Regions from separate parts of the Clostridium sp. Marseille-P299 genome, predicted to be linked through region 1. Evidence: predicted binding sites of a transcription regulator. Region 1 holds the regulator's gene; the other holds the start of a gene.

The links. Region 1 encodes HrcA, which represses chaperone genes, less so after heat shock. Its sites were predicted from a motif close to TGTTAGCACTCNNNNNNNNNGAGTGCTAACA; they were not measured.
Region 2: a site for HrcA is predicted at 4,496-4,526, ahead of BN4220_RS06535 (co-chaperone GroES). Genes of this name have one in related genera too.

Annotation. Positions count from the first base shown of each region.
Region 1 covers NZ_FJVE01000007.1:1,366,414-1,375,127, reverse strand. The annotation lists gene dnaK (molecular chaperone DnaK) at 588-2,444, opposite strand; gene grpE (nucleotide exchange factor GrpE) at 2,521-3,168, opposite strand; gene hrcA (heat-inducible transcriptional repressor HrcA) at 3,204-4,238, opposite strand; gene BN4220_RS13895 (hypothetical protein) at 4,732-5,427, opposite strand; gene BN4220_RS13890 (AAA family ATPase) at 5,414-6,820, opposite strand; gene BN4220_RS13885 (MerR family transcriptional regulator) at 7,121-8,302, shown strand; gene BN4220_RS13880 (hypothetical protein) at 8,439-8,714, opposite strand, start outside.
Region 2 covers NZ_FJVE01000006.1:552,905-561,618, reverse strand. The annotation lists gene BN4220_RS06555 (glutamine--tRNA ligase/YqeY domain fusion protein) at 1-1,316, shown strand, start outside; gene BN4220_RS06550 (DUF2225 domain-containing protein) at 1,331-2,179, shown strand; gene BN4220_RS06545 (DUF6062 family protein) at 2,423-3,145, shown strand; gene BN4220_RS06540 (ArsR/SmtB family transcription factor) at 3,200-4,108, opposite strand; gene BN4220_RS06535 (co-chaperone GroES) at 4,580-4,867, shown strand; gene groL (chaperonin GroEL) at 4,928-6,550, shown strand; gene BN4220_RS06525 (DUF6106 family protein) at 6,907-7,410, shown strand; gene guaB (IMP dehydrogenase) at 7,740-8,714, shown strand, end outside.

The DNA.
Region 1 (8,714 bases):
TACTCTCCATATTAAACTTTTGGGAGTACTATTTTACATGTTTTGAGTGTCAAAGTTTACGCTTTGGAATGAATCATGCTGTACAAATATTCGCCGCTACTCGATTCCGAATTTAAGTATATCTAAGTCGAATGGAGAGTTTTTCTTAGTGTTCGTGACCGATACCAATTCGCCATCCTGGCTCAGTGGCATCTTGATTCGCCGTCCATGGCGAATCATCACTAGTTTTTTCACATTTGACTAAGATATACTAAAATTCTCCATAGATTCGCTCTGAATATTTGTACATCATTATTCATTGGTAAGTTTTTTGATATTCGATTCAATTTTTTAATTTGAATAATTTATTTATTTCTAATCCACAAATAGGCAGTCTATGAAAGACCGCCTATTCATTGCTGCTATGGTACGGACCCATAAGCACTATATTACTGAATATTATAAACTTCGTCAAGATTTTTGTTCTTGGTGAAGTATTACTTCATCAAAAAGTTTTGATCCTTCTTGAAGTTTTACTTCCGTAAGAAGTTTTGATTTTTCTAGACGTTCTTTTTAAGATTAATCATACTTCTTTGAAGTTTTTAATATTACACTTCTTTATAGTCACCATCAACTACATCATCGCCAGCATAGCTTGTATCCTGTGCTCCAGACATATCTGGGCCAGCGCCTGCTGCACCTTGAGCTTGCTCATAAAGCTTGCTAAATAATGCTTGAGAACTGTTCATTAATTTCTCTTTTGCTGCCTTTAAGTCTTCTACTTCTCCATCAGACATTACTTCTGGATTTGCTTTTTCTACTAATTCTTTTAAGTGAGCTAAGTCAGCTTCTACTGCAGATTTTTCAGAAGCATCAAGTTTGTCACCAACTTCTGATAAAGCTTTTTCAGTTTGGAATACGATTGAATCAGCGTCGTTTCTTGTATCTACTGCTTCTTTACGTTTCTTATCCTGAGCTTCGTATTCAGCTGCTTCTTTAACTGCCTTTTCGATATCAGAATCGGACATGTTAGATCCAGCTGTAATTGTGATGTGTTGTTCTTTTCCTGTTCCAAGATCTTTTGCGGATACATTTACGATACCATTTGCATCGATATCAAATGTAACTTCGATTTGTGGAACACCTCTTCTTGCTGGTGGAATTCCATCTAAACGGAATTGTCCAAGAGACTTGTTGTCTTTCGCAAACTGTCTTTCACCTTGAACTACGTTAATATCAACTGCTGTTTGGTTATCAGCTGCTGTAGAGAAGATCTGGCTCTTTCTTGTAGGAATTGTAGTATTTCTTTCAATTAATCTTGTAGCTACACCACCCATTGTTTCGATGGATAAGGATAATGGAGTAACGTCAAGTAATAAGATATCGCCTGCGCCTGCATCACCAGCTAATTTACCACCTTGAACGGATGCACCGATAGCAACACATTCATCTGGGTTTAAGGATTTGCTTGGTTCATGTCCAGTTAATTGTTTAACTTTTTCTTGAACTGCTGGTACACGAGTAGATCCACCAACTAATAATACTTTGCTAAGTTCAGAAGCTGTTAAACCAGCATCTTTTAATGCATTTTGAACTGGAATTGCAGTTCTTTCAACTAAGTCATGAGTTAATTCATCGAATTTAGCACGAGTTAAGTTAAGGTCAAAGTGTTTTGGACCTTCAGCTGTAGCTGTGATAAATGGAAGGTTAACGTTAGTTGTTGTAGAAGCAGATAATTCTTTCTTAGCTTTTTCTGCTGCTTCTTTTAATCTTTGAAGAGCCATCTTATCTGTAGATAAGTCAACACCTTCTGTTTTCTTAAATTCATCAATAAAGTAACGAGTGATTCTTTCATCGAAATCATCACCACCAAGTCTATTATCACCAGATGTAGCTAATACTTCGATAACACCATCACCGATTTCGATAATGGAAACGTCGAATGTACCACCACCTAAGTCATAAACCATGATTTTTTGTTCATGTTCATTATCAAGACCATAAGCTAAAGCTGCTGCTGTTGGCTCGTTGATAATTCTCTTAACATCAAGACCAGCGATCTTACCAGCATCTTTTGTTGCCTGTCTTTGAGCATCGTTAAAGTAAGCAGGTACTGTAATAACAGCTTCTGTTACCTTTTCTCCAAGATAGCTTTCTGCGTCAGCTTTTAATTTTTGAAGAATCATTGCAGAAATTTCTTGTGGAGAGTATTTCTTATCATCAATGCTTACTTTATAATCTGTACCCATATGTCTTTTAATGGATGAGATTGTCTTGTCAGCGTTTGTTACTGCCTGACGTTTTGCTGGTTCACCAACGATTCTTTCTCCTGTTTTAGTAAAAGCAACTACGGATGGAGTTGTTCTAGCGCCTTCTGTGTTTGCGATTACGACTGGTTTTCCACCTTCCATAACGGCAACACATGAGTTAGTTGTACCTAAATCAATACCAATTATTTTTCCCATGTTTTTGTCCTCCTATTTATATTATAACAATTAATCAAAAAATTAATTAAAACCTAATCTTTTGGTATAAACTTATTTAATTCACTACTTTTACCATGCTATGTCTTACAACAGAGTCACGGTACATATAGCCTTTTAAGAATTCTTCAGCTATAATATTTTCACCTAATTCTTCATCTTCTGTATGCATTACTGCATTATGGAAATTAGGATCAAATTCTTTTCCTACTGCTTCAATGGTTTTTACACCCGCAGCTTCTAGGACGTCAAGTAATTGTTTGTATATTTTCTCAATTCCTTGAACAAAAGCGCTTGATTTTTCTTCTTCAGTAACAACGCTTAGTCCTCTTTCAAAATTATCAACAACTGGCAAAATCTTTTCGATAATGTCTTTTGCTCCAACTTCAAACATCTGAGATTTTTCTTTTTCAGAACGTTTTCTAAAGTTATCAAACTCAGCCATAGTACGGATCAAACGGTCGTTTAATTCTTCGATTTTTTCATCCTTTTTATCTTTCTTATCTTTTTTCTTGAAAAAGGATTTTTTATCTTTACCGTTTTCTTCATCTGTGCTTTCTTCTACTTCTTCTGTAGCTTCTTCAGTAACTTCTTCAGTTGTTTCAGAAGTATCATCGCTATTATTTGTACTGTCAGCGATATCTTTTTCTATCATATCTTCCAGTTCATCTTTTTCTAACTCGTTAAAATCTATTGTATCTGACAACTATCTTCACCATTCCTTCCCATCGTAACTACATCTTATTTTTTATCACCTTTAAAAATGTCATCCAATTGGCTCATAAGACTTTGTAAGGTGCTAACAACTTTTTCATAATCCATTCGTTTTGGACCAATAATACCAATTTTTCCATAAACGCCTTCTTCGATTTGGTAAGTAGCTGTAACTACTGCGCAATCTTTCATGGATTCTACTGGTGTTTCATTCCCAATATATACTTGGATGCCTCGGTTTTCACCGTTTTCTGCTTCGCTACTCATGAGATTCGTAAGTTGCTTTTTCTCTTCTATTGTATAAAGCAGCTCGCTGGCTTTTTCTGTATCACTTAATTCAGGATACTTAAGAATATTGGTTGCTCCACTTGTGAAGATTTGTACATCTTCTTCTTCACTAATTGCTTGTGCAACCGCATCGAGTATGTCACTAACAACATTAGTATACCCAGCAGTCTGTGCTTTCATTTTCTGAATTAAGGATAAATTAATCTCCGATAAATCTAAGCCTTGTAAAAATGTGTTCAGCACAATATTAAGTTTTAAAACAATTTCTTTTTCAAGTGGTTCATCCACTGAAATTATTTTATTCTTAACAATATTACCTTCTAAAACAATTACTGCTAGAATCTGTGTACTATCTACATCAGTGATTTGTATGAACTTAACTTTACGGCTACGATACTGTGGTGCAGTAATCATTGTCGTATAATTTGTATTAACTGCTAAAAGCTTTGCTACTTGTTTTAAAAGTGTTTCCATCTTATCTGCTTTTTCAAGTAACATGCCTCGCATCTCTTCTACCTCTGTTGTCTTTTCCGCCATCAGCATATCGACATAGAATCGATATCCCTTATCCGATGGAATTCTTCCAGCAGATGTATGAGGTTGCACTATATATCCAAATTCCTCTAAATCAGCCATTTCATTTCGAATTGTTGCAGAACTTAAATTTAAGTCCGTATCCTTCGAAATAGTTCTTGAACCAACTGGTTCCCCTGTTTCTAGGTAATTGCGAATAATAGCTTGTAAAATTTTTATCTTCCTATCATCTAATTCCATCATACCCTCTTTCTCAGATGATTCATCTGTACTATGAAATGTTTGAGCTAACATATGATGTTGATGTTGTTAGCACTCATTCGATTAGAGTGCTAATATCTTTAAACATAAGATATCACTATCAAATTATTTTGTCAATATGTATTATGGATTTTTTTTAATTTTTTTATTAAAACATATAATTAACACACTTAACCATTTAACCCAAATTATAAACATAGAATTAATAGAATGATATTCATATATTTAACAACTAAAAAAAGTGACTGATGTGATAACTGACACACCAGCCATTATTCATGCAATAATAAAAATGATAATTGGAATAACAAAAAATCTTCTTAATATTAGCTCCTGCAAAATCTGTCTTTAATTTAGCTGTTGCTAATTTTACGAATCAAAACAATAATTTACATTATTTTACCAATCCCATAAACAAATGTCAATAATTGCGATTTCTAATACATAATAATATAAGTAATAGCAATTATGGCTACTCCAAGTCCTGCCCAAAGATCTGATGCATATTGCTATGGCGTTGCAGCGAATTCATCCCTTCCTCAATAAAGTCCCATGTATCTTGATATGAACCCACAACTGCAAGGTTTTCACTGGATATAAAATCAATAAACTCTTCACAACACCCTTCGTATCGATCCGCAAAGGCATCTGACATCTCTTCTTTTTCCTCATCGCTAAAATCTTTAAGCTCATCAAAAAGCACATGCTCTAAATTACAAGAATTAAAATAAATACGATACGGTATCTTTTTTACCTTTCCTGTATTTCTTAATTTAAATAAAATATCTGCTTTTCTATGGTTTCGTTCTAGGGTCGAAGAAACCGAAGGGGCCACCACACGGTCTTCATAATAGGTAATCTCAGGAACTTTCGCCTTTGTCACCTTATCATCGGAGATAAATACACCATCGGTATCTGTAATATGAATGATTTTAAGAAAATCCGAAGTTTTATAACGATATCGTTCCTTCACAGTGTCCAGAACTTTATTAATCTTTAGTAATATCTTGTCCACGCTTACGTAATCATGAAGAGTAATATCACCATGAACGATGAAAAACTGCACTTCCTCATTTACAAAAAACTCTTTCATAATGGTCCCAAGCGCTGCTTCTTCACTCATCCCCTCTACAATAAAGACAATAACCTTCTTCTCATTTTTTATCATATCTCATGCTCCTACCTGCCTTACGGAATGCTCTGGCAATCTTTAAGCTATCTGTTTGCGCATAAATTTCCTCATTATGACCACCAAGGGTAATGCCTCTCAGATAAACGTCACGAAGGTTATTGGAACTTTTAATGTTCTTCATATGAATATAACGATTCACTGGATTCACCGTTGAAAACATGATGCTCTCCTTATCAAGCATTTCAAGGGCTCTTAAATTATGGGAAGTAAAAATCAACTGTCCCCTAGCACTTTTCTTAAAAATATCAAGAAGCTCACCAAGCATGTACTCAAACACTCCAGCATCCAACTCATCAATGACAAGGCAGATGGAGGCATCTGAAAAGGCTTGTATTAATGCATTTAAAATAGAAATAATTTTTATAATTCCCTCGGATTCCATACGAATTGGAATCTTAACGCCTCCCCTGACGGATAGTAGTTCGATTTTTACTCCTTCTCTACCGTTATCAAGCATCTGCATACCATACTCTTTTACTTCCATCTGCAATCCTGGAATGATCGTGCAAAGAACGGTATTGATTTCATTTACAATCACATGAAGCATATCTTTTTGTTCATATGATAGCACCGTGGGCTTATTTAACGAAACTGCAAAATCCCCTTTAAAACCTCCACCTGGCTGATCCGTATCTTCTATTTTAAATGCCATGGGTAGAACAAAATTCGCTGAGATTACGCCGGAATGGGTGTTACGTATGACAAAAAGGTCGGTTAGGGCAAAACGATGTAAGGAGGTAATTAACATAGCGTACTCTTTGAAGGAATGTTCAAAGGGCTTTTTATAGATTTCTAAACTGTTCTCACCAAAGATAAACGAACAATTGCTTTTTTCTGCTATTTTCTTCGCAACAAGCAAGTCCATCTTATATTCCTTGTTCTCTAAGATAAGTTCATCAAAACGCTTCTTCGGTGAAAATACAGTTTTGCTATCACCGTGGTTATAATCCATAAAAACCGTCTTGCTACTTCTACCCTCTGGAGTGATTTTCGTACTTGTTAGCGTTTCACGGGATATCATAGCGCCATGCTTTCCTACCTTTTGTAAACAAATCTTATAGCCAACCTCATACACACTCTCTTCTATATAAATAGAAAACTCTGCGCTAATTTCTGCTTCGTCTTCACTGGCATCCATATAATCAGCAAGTTCTATCGGTAAGTTCTCCCCAATCATAATGCGCTGTATAAAATAAAGTGTATCCACGACTGCTGTCTTACCCGAACCATTCTGCCCGTAAATTCCTAGTACTTCTGCATTCTTATAACTTGGGTGTTTCTTATATGTGTTTGGCATCACGATTTTGCCGTATTTCACGTTCTTTATATTATGAAGACTTAGAGCCTGTAGACGTACAATGGTTTCCATGAGATTCCCTCCTTTTATACATTTATTGTAATTTAAAATGATGTTAATCGCAATAGTTTTTCCTAAAATGGAATTTTTTATACCGATTTTAAATATATCGTTTATTCAACCCAAGTACTTGAGATTGCGGATTTATATTTCAATTATACAGATCAAATTATTTAAGCCATTTGATTTAGATAAACATTTATATAAATCAAATCAATTTAATTTTGGGTTTCTATATTCTATCTATCTTACATTTGCCCAAAATGGAACTTTCCATTATAATGGAACTATCTTAAGAAAGGAAACGATACCATGAAACTACCTGGCTATTATTCTTCTGGTGAATTTGCCCGTATGGCACATATTACGAAGAAGACCATTCGATATTATGATGAGCACAATGTATTAAAACCATCCTATGTCAATCCAAATGGTGCTCGTTTTTATACAGATTCTGACTTTGCACGACTTCAGCAAATATTGCTGTTAAAATATCTTGGCTTTTCACTGGACGATATCAAGGAGATGACCATACACGATACCGACTATCATTTTATGGCAGATTCCTTGAATCTACAGTTAAAACTTGTGGAGGACCGCATTGAACAAATGCAGTTGGTGGCACAGACGATTAAAGATACCACGAAGGCAATTGAAAATGAGCATAGCATCGATTGGAGTCAGATGTTAAACCTAATCCATTTAACTGCGATGGAAAAAAGTCTGAAAAACCAGTACCAGAATGCCTCCAACATATCTGCTCGTATCCAGTTGCATCGACTTTATTCAAAAAATCAACAAGGATGGTTTCCGTGGATCTATGAACAATGCAAGATAAATGATGGAATGAAGGTACTTGAACTCGGATGTGGTGACGGAACACTGTGGAGAGACCACCGAAGCCTGCTTCCAAAAAACGTACACATTACGCTATCGGATGTATCCGAAGGTATGCTTCGTGATACTCGTCGTGCCATTGGAGCTACGGATTCTCGATTTACCTTTAAATCCTTTGATTGCCATCAGATTCCTTATGAGGATCAAAGCTTTGACTTAGTTATCGCCAATCACCTCCTCTTTTATTGTGACGATATCTCTAAGGTGTGCAGCGAAGTAAAGCGTGTTCTAAAACCTGGCGGGACTTTTCTTTGCAGTACCTATGGAAGCCATCATATGAAAGAAGTCAGTCAACTGGTCTCTGATTTTGATGAACGAATTGTATTATCGGCTGGGAAACTTTACGAACGATTCGGAAGAGAAAATGGCAACGAGCTGTTGAAACCATACTTTACGCAGACACAGTGGATACAATATGAAGATTCGCTTTTCGTAACCGAACCTGAGGCACTGATTTCTTACGTTCTCTCCTGTCACGGAAATCAGAATCAGTTTCTCTTAGATCGTTATAAGGAGTTTCGTACCTATGTAAAGAAAAAGACAGCCCAGGGATTTTATATTACGAAGGATGCTGGGATATTTGTTTGTAAGAATTAATTAAGTCAATGAATGAATCTATAGTGCTATAGTATAAATTTAAGAGAATTAAGAAAAAGAACAATCAACAGGAAACCCTTAATTTTCCTACTGATTGTTCTTTTTAATTCACTTATTAAGACTCTTGTATTCATTACTACTTCACACTAATTTCTTTAAAACAGATACCAAAATTCGTATGTCTCTCTAAAGAATGAAGTCCTTCTTTAATATATTTCCAAGATTCCTTAAAATCCTCCGAAACTGAAAAATCCGAATTTGTAATATATTCTATGAACCCAGGTATGTTATTTTTATATCGTTTCGCAAATGCAAAAGCATCATCTTCTTTCTCATCATCAGTGCTATTAAGCTTTCCATAAAGCACATGGTCCAAATTTGATGACATGTAATAAGCGCTATATGGAATCGT
Region 2 (8,714 bases), on a different contig from region 1:
AAGGCAAAGCATTTGTATGCGATTTATCCGCAGAAGAAATTCGTGAATATCGTGGTACATTAACTGAGCCAGGAAAGAATAGCCCATATCGTGATCGTAGTGTTGAGGAAAATTTAGATCTTTTTGAACGTATGAAGAACGGAGAATTCCCAGATGGATCTAAAGTTTTACGTGCTAAGATTGATATGTCTTCACCAAATATTAATATGAGAGATCCAGTTATTTACCGTGTTGCAAGAATGACTCATCACAACACAGGTGATAAATGGTGCATTTATCCAATGTATGATTTTGCACATCCAATTGAAGATGCGATAGAGGGAATTACACATTCTATTTGTACATTGGAGTTTGAAGATCATAGACCATTATATGATTGGGTTGTTCGTGAACTTGAATATGTGAATCCTCCAAAACAGATTGAGTTTGCTAAATTATATTTAACAAACGTAATCACAGGAAAACGATATATTAAGAAATTAGTAGAAGACGGAATTGTAGATGGTTGGGATGATCCACGTCTTGTATCCATTAGTGCATTAAGAAGAAGAGGATTTACACCAGAATCCATCAAGATGTTTATGGAACTTTGCGGTGTATCTAAGAGTAACAGTTCTGTTGACTATGCAATGCTTGAATATTGTATTCGTGAGGATTTAAAATTAAAATGCCCAAGAATTATGGCAGTTGTAGATCCAATTAAATTAGTAATTACGAATTATCCAGAAGGACAAGTAGAATATTTAGAGGCACCAAACAATCAGGAGAATGAAGAAATGGGTACACGTATGATCCCATTTGGTCGTGAATTATATATTGAACGCGATGATTTCATGATTGAGCCACCAAAGAAATATTTCCGTTTGTTCCCTGGTAATGAAGTGCGTTTAATGAATGCATATTTTGTTACTTGCCAAGAGTATTTTACAGATGAAACAGGTAAGGTAACTGAAATTCATTGTACTTATGATGAAGCAACAAAGAGCGGTTCTGGATTTAACGCTCGTAAAGTAAAAGGTACAATTCATTGGGTATACGCACCTACCGCAATTAAAGCAGAGGCAAGGTTATATGAGAACTTAGTGGATGAAGAAAAAGGCGTTTATAATGAAGATGGAAGTGTTAATTTAAATCCAAACTCTGTTACAATTATGAAAGATTGTTATGTAGAACCTAGCTTAAAGGATGCGAAAGCACTTGATCGTTTCCAATTTTTAAGAAATGGATTCTTCTGTGTGGATTCTAAAGATTCTAATTCAGAGCATTTGGTATTTAATCGAATTGCTTCACTTAAGAGTAGTTATAAGCCTGTATAGGGGAGGAATTAATAATGGCTAATCTATTTTCTGGGTTAGAGTCCCTTGGATTAGGGAAATTATCAAAACTAAACGTGTATGATGAAGAGCAATCTTCAAAGAAGAATGATAATACGCAACACGTGCAACAACTTAGTGAAGCAGATTTCTTGTTTGACAAAACTTTTAAATGTCCAGTTTGTGATCAGGAATTTAAATCTAAGACAGTAAAGGCTGGTAAGGTAAAATTAGTTTCAGCAGATACAGACCTTAGACCAAAATACCAATTGGTTGATTCATTAAAATATGATGTTGTTGCTTGTCCACATTGTGGATATGCCGCATTAAATCGCTTTTTTAATTACATGACTTCAATGCAATCAAGATTAATTAAAGAAAGTATTTCAGCATCATTTAAAGGCTTAGCACCGGAGGGAGATGTGTTAAGTTATGATGAGTCTATCACAAGACATAAACTAGCGTTAGTGAATGCAATCGTTAAAAAGGCAAAGTTAAGTGAGCGTGCTTACACTTGCTTAAAAACTGCATGGTTGATTCGAGGAAAAGCAGAATCTTTACCTGCGGATACAAAGGATTTGCCAAAAGTAGTGGAAGAACTTCATAAAGAAGAACTGGAATTTTTAACGAAAGCTTATGAAGGTTTTGTAGAAGCGTTTAGTAAAGAGCTATTTCCAATGTGTGGTATGGATGAAAATACTACTACTTATTTAGTTGCTGATTTAGCAAGAAGAATTGGTAGATATGAGGAAGCAACTAGATTAATTTCTAAAGTTTTAACTTCAAGAGATGCAAACGAACGAATAAAGGTAAAGGCTAGAGAAATAAAAGACTTGATATCAGATGATAAACAAACTACAAAATAGTACGTTTATGAAATCTGAGCAAGAGCGTGGCAATAAGGCTATAAAAAAGTAGCCCAAGTGAGCTTAAATATCTGCTTTGACCATAACTTATGGCTGTTTCAGAAGGAAATGTTGGATGTTTATCCACACCATGATGAAACAGCCTTTTTCGCATGATAGAGAATTGGAAATCGACTTGTAAAATGGTGTAGAAAGTACTTTTTGATTACGAATAAGCTGCTATCAGGCAGTATGGAGGATATGATGAAAGAACAATTATATACAATTCCCGTAAATGATGCCTTTAATAAAGATTGTGAATGCCCAATCTGTGAAATGTATCGTTCCTTAGAAGAAGGAGCGATTGAATTCGTAATGGGCCCTAGCTATATGGAAGATGATATCCGTATGGAGACCAATAAGATTGGATTTTGTACGAATCATCTAAAACTTATGTACAAAAATCAAAATCGTTTGGGATTATCACTTATGTTATTAACTCATATGGAAAAGACGATTAAAGATATTGAAAAATTAGCTGCTAGTGGAAGAGGCCCTTCCGGTGGTTTCTTTAAGAAAAAAGAAGGAAGCTCAGCGATATCAGAATATGTAGAAAATCTGAACCACTCTTGTTATGTATGCAATCGCATCAAGGGAATGTATGAACGATACATTGTAACGGTATTTTACTTATATAAAAATGACCAAGAGTTTAAAAAGAAGTTTCAATCCTCTAAGGGTTTTTGTATGAATCATTATGCTTTGTTGTATGAGAAGGCAGCTGATAATCTAAAAGGGAATGAGTTAGAAGAGTTTACTAAGAATTTGAACTTAATATACCTAGAGAATATGAAACGAGTTCGTGATGATTTGGAATGGTTTACAGATAAATTTGATTATCGTTATATAAATGAACCTTGGAAAAATTCGAAGGATGCATTACCAAGATCCATGCAAAAAATCAATAGTATTATTAACATAGAATAGAAAATAAGGGCTTTTACAATAGGTTAATTCCTCCTGTAAAAGCCTATTTTTGCTTTAACTATGTTTTATTTGTATACGAATATCCTGATTATAATTTCCGAAGCCTTTTCCGAACAAACTTATACCACCAAAGTATTTAGGATTGTCAGTAACTGCAATTTTAAATTTTAATATACTTGAATAGTCAAGTTGGAAAGAATCGATAGTGACATCTGAGAGCTTCATTCCATCTATAAAAGTACCTTCTTTTTTTATAGAGATCTGTTTTAACACACCGTGTTGTTTCCAAGAAGTATCAAACCAGTTAGGGGTATAAACACCGGATTCACTTCCAGTATCACCAGCAATCATAAATTTACCGATTGAAACTTGATTTAGATAAAATTCTAATTCACTTGCAAAGGCGGAATCACAGTTAGTTACAATAGAAGCTAATTCCATTTGAATGGTAATTTCATCGATTACGTGAGCAGTAGGTATAAAATTAGGAAGTAAATATTCAACAAATCCTTTTTGAAACCAAAGCATATTAGTAAGCATACGATCTGGGTGAGAGAAATATCTTATATTATCGAGCTCTCCAAGTAACCCCTCCTGTGTCGCTAGTCCGCAGCATGGTTCTATTTGATAATCACTATACTGTCCAATTAAGACATTAGCTTCATAGATATCGGACGGTACTTCCGCTGAAGCGATGTCTACTAAAATCTTATCTAGGCATACACGGCAGTGTTTTTCATTTCCATGGCCAGTTGCCTCATTCGTAATCTTTATAAGACCACAATCCTCAAGTTTTTTAATGTGGCTTGTTAGAGCACCGTTTGTAATATTTAGGTTAGTAGCTAGTTCATTTAAATTCATATCCTTATTATTAAGGAGTAATTTAATAATATCAATTCTTACATCGGAACCGAGTGTTTTAAATAACTCTAATCCAGTATCTAAAGAAGTAATGTGAAGCATTTTTATATCCTTTCAATGCAGCAAATCAATAGATTCTTGCTTTGTAATATATTTCAAGTAATGTATAGTAATGACTAGAGAGTTAATCTACGTAGATGACTAAGCTATGAATAATAAGCAAGGATTGCAAATTACAATCTAATATTTAGCCCTCATTATTCAATTATAACCTAGAATGTAGAGGTAATCTCTATTTATGGGAATAATTATAACAATAAAATGGTAGAATAGATAGAGGGAAAATTTTTAGGTTAAAATGAAAACTAATGAAAAAGTGAGAATAAACGAGGATACAAGAGTATATAATTGAAAAGAGCTTGTATTATAATGATAACTACTGACCAGTGATTTGCATTTAAATGCGAAATTCACTAATATATACCTAGAATTTAGCACTCGTTCAAAGTGAGTGCTAATAATAAAGAAAGTAGTAGATTTACTTAGTCGAACAGTGAATAAGGAGGAAACATTATGAAATTAGTACCTTTAGGAGACAAAGTAGTTTTAAAACAATTAGTAGCAGAAGAAACAACAAAATCAGGTATCGTATTACCTGGACAGGCAAAAGAAAAACCACAACAGGCAGAAGTAGTTGCTGTTGGACCAGGTGGAGTTGTAGATGGTAAAGAAGTTACTATGCAAGTTAAAGTTGGAGATAAGGTAATTTACTCTAAATATGCTGGCACTGAAGTAAAATTAGAAGAAGACGAATATATCGTAGTAAAACAGAACGATATCGTAGCAATTGTAGAAGATTAATTGATTCGAATGAAAGAACTGATTCATACACAATAAATTAAATTATGGAGGATGTTAATTATGGCAAAAGATATTAAATATGCTGCAGAAGCAAGATCAGCCCTTGAAGCTGGCGTTAATAAATTAGCAGACACAGTAAAGGTAACTCTTGGACCTAAAGGAAGAAACGTTGTACTTGATAAATCTTTTGGTGCTCCACTTATCACAAACGATGGTGTTACCATTGCAAAAGAAATTGAATTAGAAGACGCATTTGAAAATATGGGTGCACAAATCGTTAAAGAAGTTGCTACAAAGACAAATGATGTAGCTGGTGATGGTACAACAACTGCAACTGTATTAGCTCAGGCAATGATCAATGAAGGTATGAAGAACCTTGCAGCAGGTGCTAACCCTATTATCTTAAGAAAAGGTATGAGAAAAGCAACTGATTGTGCTGTAGAAGCAATCTCTAAAATGAGTTCTAAAGTTACTGGTAAAGAGCAAATTGCAAAAGTAGCTGCAATTTCTGCTGGTGATGAAACCGTTGGTGAATTAGTAGCAGACGCTATGGAAAAGGTTTCTAACGATGGTGTTATTACAATCGAAGAATCAAAAACAATGAAAACTGAACTTGATTTAGTAGAAGGTATGCAATTTGATAGAGGATATGTTTCCGCATATATGGCAACAGATATGGATAAAATGGAAGCTAACCTTGAAAACCCATACATCTTAATTACTGATAAGAAGATTTCTAATATCCAAGAAATTTTACCTATCTTAGAGCAAATCGTTCAAAGTGGTTCAAGATTATTAATTATTGCTGAAGATATCGAAGGTGAAGCATTAACTACTTTAGTTCTTAACAAATTAAGAGGAACATTCGTAGTTGTTGGTGTTAAGGCACCTGGATATGGTGATAGAAGAAAAGCTATGCTTCAAGATATCGCTATCTTAACTGGTGGTACAGTAATTACTGAAGAACTTGGACTTGAATTAAAAGATGCTACAATGGATCAACTTGGTCGTGCAAAATCCGTTAAAGTTCAAAAAGAAAACACTATCATCGTTGATGGTGAAGGAAATAGAGCAGAAATCGATTCAAGAATTGCTCAAATTAAAGCTCAGATTGAAGAAACTACATCTGAATTTGATAAAGAAAAACTTCAAGAAAGACTTGCAAAACTTGCAGGTGGCGTAGCTGTTATCCGTGTTGGTGCAGCAACTGAAACTGAAATGAAAGAAAACAAACTTCGTATGGAAGATGCCTTAGCTGCTACAAGAGCTGCAGTTGAAGAAGGTATCATCGCAGGTGGCGGTTCCGCTTACATTCATGCTTCCAAAGAAGTTGCTAAATTAGCAAATACTTTAGAAGGAGATGAAAAGACAGGTGCTAACATTATCTTAAAAGCACTTGAAGCTCCATTAAATTGTATCGCACGTAATGCAGGTCTTGAAGGCTCTGTTATTGTAAATAAGGTAAAAGAATCTGTTCCTGGTGTTGGTTTCAATGCATTAACAGAACAGTATGTAGATATGGTAGCTGATGGTATCCTTGATCCAGCAAAAGTTACAAGAAGTGCATTACAGAATGCAACAAGCGTTGCTTCTACATTCTTAACAACTGAATCAGCAGTTGCAAATATTAAAGAAGAAACTCCAGCAATGCCAGCAGCTCCTGGCGGAATGGGTATGATGTAATCTAATATAATCTGTTATAAATGTATATTAGATAAAATCGGATTATTGCTAAGATTACGAAATAGATTATAAATAATATAGGACATTATAAATTCATGGAAACATGGATTTATAATGTCCTTTTACTTTTTGAGAAAATACTTTACTTTCTGAGAAAATACGTAGTACCGCACCAAAGTTGTAATAATCTATTGGAATGCAGCTTGTGTTTTATAAAGATTTAAGAAATTAAGTTTCTTTTTTCATGGAAAAGCCTTTCAATTTCTGCATGTATTTAGTATAATGAATTTTAGGAAGTTATATTGTTACAGGGACTTTCGTACATGTAATAAGCAAAACTAGGAGGGAATAGGTCCATGAATGAGTCATACGCTGAGGCTAGTGTGCGTAGAAGAACTACGATGTCCGATCGTTTGATTAAGGCCGCTATTATTGCATTAATCGTATTTTTTGTTATATTTGGTGTATTATTAATTGGCCAATTTGCGATTTTAGTAGCAACTGTTTTAATAGTTGTAGCAGTCTTTTTATTTCCAAGATTTAATGTAGAATATGAATATGTATTCTGCGATGGACAACTTGATTTTGATAAGATTATGGGGAATGCAAAAAGAAAGAATGCGTTACGTATTGATTTCGAAAAAGTTGAAATGATGGCACCAGTAAACTCACATGCACTTGATGCATATACCCATCAACAACTTAAAGTAAAAGATTTTACATCATTAAATCCAGAAGCTAATGTATATGCAATTATCGCAAGAAGCGAGAATGAAGTATTAAAAATCTTATTTGAGCCAAGCGAAAAGATGCTTGCATGCATTAAGCAAAAAGCACCAAGAAAATTATCTGAGTATTAAAATATTTTTTTAGGGAATGTTGTTAATATTATGCTATATGGGGCAAAACTTCACATAGCGTGAGTTATATTAATAATATTCCCATAATTTATAATTATTTTTAATAAGTAGAGTAGCGTTTCTTGCCCTATAGGGCTTGACATTATATAAGAAAAAAAGTATACTTGTGAAAATTATCGTTTTAAACAGGCAGCGGTCTATAGAAATTATAGACAATTGGCTGATTTTTTATAACAAAAATTAGCGGTGAATTTATTTAAAATTCGTTTCATATACGTTAATTTTTATTTCACTTTATTATATAGTTTTTAGAAAGAGAGGATCTTACAATGGGAACAATTATAGGTGAAGGGATAACCTTTGATGACGTATTACTAGTACCTTCATATTCTGAAGTGATTCCTAATCAAGTAGAATTATCTACTTACTTAACTAAAAAAATTAAATTAAATATACCACTTATGAGTGCTGGTATGGACACAGTAACTGAACATAGAATGGCAATTGCTATGGCCAGACAAGGTGGCATCGGTGTTATCCATAAAAATATGTCAATTGAACAGCAGGCAGAAGAGGTTGATAAAGTAAAACGTTCTGAAAATGGTGTTATTTCTGATCCATTTTCATTATCTCCAGAACATACACTTCATGATGCTGATGAATTAATGGCGAAATATCGTATTTCAGGTGTGCCAGTTACAGAAGGTAAGAAGTTAGTTGGTATTATAACAAATCGTGATTTAAAATTCGAAACTGACTTCACAAAAAAAATTAAAGATTCTATGACTTCTGAAGGTCTAATTACAGCAAAAGAAGGCGTGACTTTAGAAGAAGCAAAGAAAATTTTAGGTCAAGCTAGAAAAGAAAAACTTCCAATCGTAGATGATGAAGGAAACTTAAAAGGCTTAATTACTATAAAAGATATTGAAAAAACTATCAAATATCCGTTAGCTGCAAAGGACTCTATGGGTAGATTACTTTGTGCTGCAGGTGTTGGTGTTACAGCAAATATTTTAGAGCGTGTAGATGCTTTAGTAAAAGCTAAAGTAGATGCCATTGTTATCGATACTGCACATGGTCATTCTCAAAATGTTATTAAGTGTGTAAAAATGGTACGTGAAGCATATCCAGAACTTCAGATTATTGCTGGTAACGTAGCAACAGGGGAAGCAACTCGTGCATTAATTGAAGCAGGTGTTGACTGTGTTAAAGTTGGTATCGGACCAGGTTCTATTTGTACTACTCGTGTTGTTGCTGGTATTGGTGTACCTCAAATTACAGCGATTATGGATGCTTACAATGTT